DNA from 2 places in the Pseudoalteromonas sp. B62 genome. Region 2 is predicted to be linked to the other one. Evidence: riboswitches for the same ligand, from Rfam matches in the RefSeq annotation. Region 2 holds a riboswitch; the other holds the start of a gene.
What was found. A riboswitch is a leader RNA that binds a small molecule or an ion and turns the genes downstream of it on or off. The one in region 2 is predicted to bind lysine.

Region 1 (2,410 bases), 2.7 Mb from region 2:
GAAATTGCTTCGCTATGGCTGTTTTTAATGGCTGCAATGACCTTTGTAGCGTACTTAAATTCAAAGGGGTTTATAGAAAATATTGTGCACCGCGTTATGCCAAAAAGTATTAGCGAAAAAAAGCTCATGTTTTTGGTGGGTGGTTTTGCATTTTTGTTTTCGTCGATTTCAGATAACGTAACAGCGACGCTTATATCGCTCGCGGTTGTTATGTCGTTAAAACTTGAACCTAAAAAACTCATTAAATACGCCACGCTTATTGTGTTTGGGGTTAACTCAGGTGGGGTATCGCTAATAACAGGTGACGTAACCACACTAATGATATTTTTAGATGGCAAAGTAACCATTGCTCATTTATTACTACTTATAGCGCCAGCACTTGCAAGCGTTATGTTGCTAGCCGCGTTACTGTCTATAGGTATGAAAGGGCGTGTTGGGTTTGCTGGTGCAGGTAAAACCCGCATTGAAAAAACCGACATTACCATCGCTGTTATATTTTTATCTACCGTAGTGAGCACACTTACGCTGAGTGTAATTTACAGCGTACCGCCTCTATTAACCTTTTTGTTTGGCTTATCAGTGATGTTTTTAGTGGCGCAATTTTTAATGCGCAAAAAAGACATAAACAAAGACATAATCGATTTTGTTCGCGATATAGAATACGACACATTATTGTTTTTTGTAGGTGTACTGCTGCTTGTTGGCGCACTTAAAGAAATAGGTATGTTGAGTAAATTTACCGACTTATACACGGTAATGGCACCAGAATACGCAAACTACTTAATGGGCATATTATCAGCAGGGGTCGATAACGTACCGCTTACTGCTGCATTATTAAAAGCCGATATAGTAATGAGCCAACAACATTGGTTGTCGTTTACGTATGCAACGGGCGTGGGCGGTTCAATGCTTATTATTGGTTCGGCTGCGGGCATTATTGCCATGAGCAAAGTTAAAGCACTTACCTTTATGAGCTACTTGCGTTTATCGCTGCATTTATTAATTTGTTACACGGTTGGATATGCGGGCTCGTATTACATGGGCAGTTTTATTTAACTCATAAATTATTAAATGCTTGACAGCTAGACGTCTAAACGATAACTTTCAAAGCCCCGCTACTTAGTGGGGTTTTGTTTTATTAGCCACTGGTTAATAAAGCATTCAGAAGAGGTGCGATACTTAGGTACTTAATGTTAGGCGACGAAAGCCGATGATCATTAAGGAGGGAAGTACTCGCCGAGGAAAATAATGGTACGTCGTCATTGTTTTTCGGTTTATGGGGCTGAATCCTCAAAACTGTCACCAATATAGGTGGAGAGCTTCTGGCAGTGGACTTATCTTCAAGCATTCCTTTGCCAAGTTCTTCTTGTTTTATTGCGATTTGGATATCGCGAAAGGAGACTAAATGACTACCCAATCAGCGCCACAAACAGTGCCTAAAACAGAGTTAAGCGCAAAATCAGATTACATCGTTGCCAAATTTGGCGGAACCAGTGTTGCAAACTTTGAAGCGATGAATCGCTGTAGCGAAATTATTGTTGCAGATAAAAGCGTACGTATTGTTGCTGTGAGCGCGAGTGCCGGCGTAACTAACCACTTAGTTGCACTGTGTAAATCAAGTATTACTTCAAGTGAGCGCCAAGAACACATAAACGGCGTGCTTGCTATTCAACAAACTATTTTAGATGAGTTATCGCTAGATGCCGATTTAGCGGTTGGCTTTAACGAAACCCTAAAAGCATTTCAAACATTGGCTCAAGAGTCACTAACAACCGTTCAGCAACACGACGAGCTACTTAGCTTTGGTGAGCGTTTATCGTCGTATTTGTTTGCACAGGTACTTCGTTTACAAGGTTTAAATGCCGATCGTTTTGATGTGCGCAAGGTGCTTAAAACCGACAGCCAATTTGGTAAAGCAACGCCAAATGTTGCAGCCACAGCGCAAGCCGCTAAAGAACATTTAATCCCGTTATTAGACGCTCAAGTAATTGTGACTCAGGGCTTTATTGGCAGTGACGAATATGGTCAAACCACAACGCTAGGACGTGGTGGTTCAGATTACAGCGCTGCATTATTAGCTGAAGCGATTAACGCTAAAAGTGTGCATATTTGGACCGACGTAGTGGGCATTTTTAGCACCGACCCGCGTTTGTGCGCAAAAGCGACGCCTATTGCACGTTTAAGTTTTGACGAAGCCGCTGAAATGGCGACCTTTGGCGCAAAAGTATTACACCCAGCAACTATTTTACCAGCGAGCCGTAGCCACATTAACGTATTTGTAGGCTCTAGCCGCGAGCCTGAGCGTGGCGGTACATGGATTGAGCGCGAAAAATCGCAGCAACCAGGTATACGCGCAGTAACGCAACGTAAAAACCAAATATTGCTTACGCTTAAAAGCCCAGAAATGCTA
Region 2 (2,410 bases):
TCTTCAGTGCTAAACTCTTGCGGAGCTAAGTTATGTTTATCAACAAAACCACCTGCAAACTCAGTATTAGTGCCATTTTTAAAGGCTTCTAAAATACCTTTTTTTACTTCTATGTTAGCTTGCCATTGGCCGCTTTCGTTTTGTGATGCTGCGCGTACAGCGCCCGATTCTAAATTACTTAATAGTTCTAACCAGCTCATTATAAAAACCTGTATTTAATGCCAAGATAAAATGGTGTTGTTTGCAGTTGTGATGCAATCGGTTTGAGTTAACTCAAGGTGTGTTAAAGGTGGACGAAGTTGCGGGCTGCTTAAGCGACCTTGCAAATGCATCAGTACCTTTACGGGAATAGGGTTTGCGACAGCAAATAGGCTATTAATAGCGCTTGACCACTGGGCAAATAAATTAGGGTGTTGACCACTTAAACTGCGTTTAACAAACTCGTGAGTTTGTTCAGGCCATGCGTTTGCAGCTACCGACACTAATCCTTTTGCACCGGCTTGTGCAAAATAAGGCATTAGCGCATCGTCGCCACTAAAAATAGCTAAATTAGGGGCCGCTTGGCGGTAAGCTTCAAACTGAGCAATACTGCCGCTCGCTTCTTTTAACGCCCATAAATTTTTATTGTTTTTTAAGTTTTTAATAGTTGCCGCTGGGATGCTAACAGCACTTCGTCCCGGTACGTTATAAAGCATACACGGGTGATCGCTTGCATTAAGTAGGCTTTCAAACCAATGAGTTTGACCTATAGCGCCGGGCTTTGCATAAAGCGGTGAACCAAGTAAAAAGCTATGAATTGGCAATGTATTACAGTAGTTAACCCACTCAATTTGTTGTTTTAAGTTACTACCGCCAACAGCTACCATGAGTGGTACTGCTGGTTTTAGCTGGCATACGTGTTCAACAATGGCTTGTTGCTCTTTTTGCGTTAGCGCCAAGCCTTCGCCTGTACTGCCAAGTAGTAAAATACCGTTATGTGCCGCTTCTTGCTCGCTAACCAGTTTAGTTAACGTGTTGTAGTCAACATCGCCGTGTTGATCAAATGGCGTTACGAGCGCGGTCCACAATGAGTAGTCGTTTAAATTGAAGTTGTTGATCATCTCTCACGAACTTATAATTTGTACCAACTTTATTAAAAACGTGATCATTTTAGCGATAACTAATTTAATGCAATTGATATTATTCGAAGAGTTAAAAAGCTTTATGGAAGGAGCCGCATTAACGTCGTTCGAACTAATAATTCGAAGAGCGAATGGGCTTAAAATAATAGGGCGCACGGCCTTAATATTTAAGACCAGAAGCTCTCCACCAAACTAATAAGCTGCTTTTTATAAGCAGCTATTGGTGACAGTCGCTAGGGTTCAACCTAGTCGCCCGAAATAAACACCTCGCAAAAGTGGTTACTTCTCGGCGTTAATTCCCCTCACGTATGCTCACTGGAGTTTGCGCTCCTAACATACGCTACCTGAATAACGCACCTCTTCTAGCCCTTTGCACCTGTTTGTAGAGTAAAACTTACAAACCTGAGCAATTTAAATAGGGTAATTACGGCGATTAAAGCATTTTAGCCGTCTGGGTGTCAAGCGACTAAATGCATATTCATTCATCCATAATGGGAGTGGTTACGTATTGGGTGCTTTTCTCGTACACTAGCAATATAAGTAGTGAGGTATTTAATTAGTATGGAAAAATTTAGCGATATTTATAAGCGAGCTGTAGAGCGAAAAGGCTCCGAAAAAATGCTGAAGTTATTACTTGCAAAACCGTTATCTAAAAAACAACTAAGCACGTTAAGTGACGACGATTGGCTTGAAGAATTTACTCGAAAAGTATTTCAAAGCGGTTTTTATTGGTCAGTCATTAATAATAAGTGGCCGGGCTTTAGAGAGGTTTTTTGGGATTTTAGCGTTGATAAGTTATTAATGATGCCACCCGATATGCTGGAACAAAAAGCTACTGATGAGCGTATTGTTCGTAACTATAAAAAAGTAAAAACAATTACCGAAAATGCTTACATGATCCACGAGATAGCAGGGGAACATGGCAGTTTTAGCCAGTTTATCGCTAATTGGCCAACAGACGATATTATTGGTTTATGGGCGTATTTAAAAAAGCATGGTTCGCGTTTAGGCGGAAATACTGGCCCTTATGCATTGCGAGCACTTGGTAAAGATACTTTTTTATTATCACGCGATGTAGAGAATTACTTACGTGCCCATAAAATTATAGACGGCGGCTTACAAACTAAAAAATCACTGAGTGCAGCCCAGGCCTTTTTTAACGAAATGCAAAAGCAAAGTGGCTTAAGTATGCAAGAGTTGAGCTTAATTGTTGCTTATGGCGTAGGTGACAACCGTGTTGGTATAAGTCAGCAACAATAGGAATTACCATGAAATTAGTGCCAAGATAC

Region 1: another riboswitch for lysine. It lies ahead of lysC (lysine-sensitive aspartokinase 3); the one in region 2 lies ahead of dapA (4-hydroxy-tetrahydrodipicolinate synthase).

Annotation. Positions count from the first base shown of each region.
Region 1 covers NZ_JARLVB010000002.1:3,384,335-3,386,744, reverse strand. The annotation lists gene nhaD (sodium:proton antiporter NhaD) at 1-1,056, shown strand, start outside; lysine riboswitch at 1,158-1,330, shown strand; gene lysC (lysine-sensitive aspartokinase 3) at 1,406-2,410, shown strand, end outside.
Region 2 covers NZ_JARLVB010000002.1:700,229-702,638, reverse strand. The annotation lists gene P4S71_RS07640 (2,3,4,5-tetrahydropyridine-2,6-dicarboxylate N-succinyltransferase) at 1-200, opposite strand, end outside; gene dapA (4-hydroxy-tetrahydrodipicolinate synthase) at 216-1,100, opposite strand; lysine riboswitch at 1,291-1,491, opposite strand; gene P4S71_RS07630 (DNA-3-methyladenine glycosylase I) at 1,683-2,381, shown strand; partial or broken gene P4S71_RS07625 (protein adenylyltransferase SelO) at 2,390-2,410, shown strand, end outside.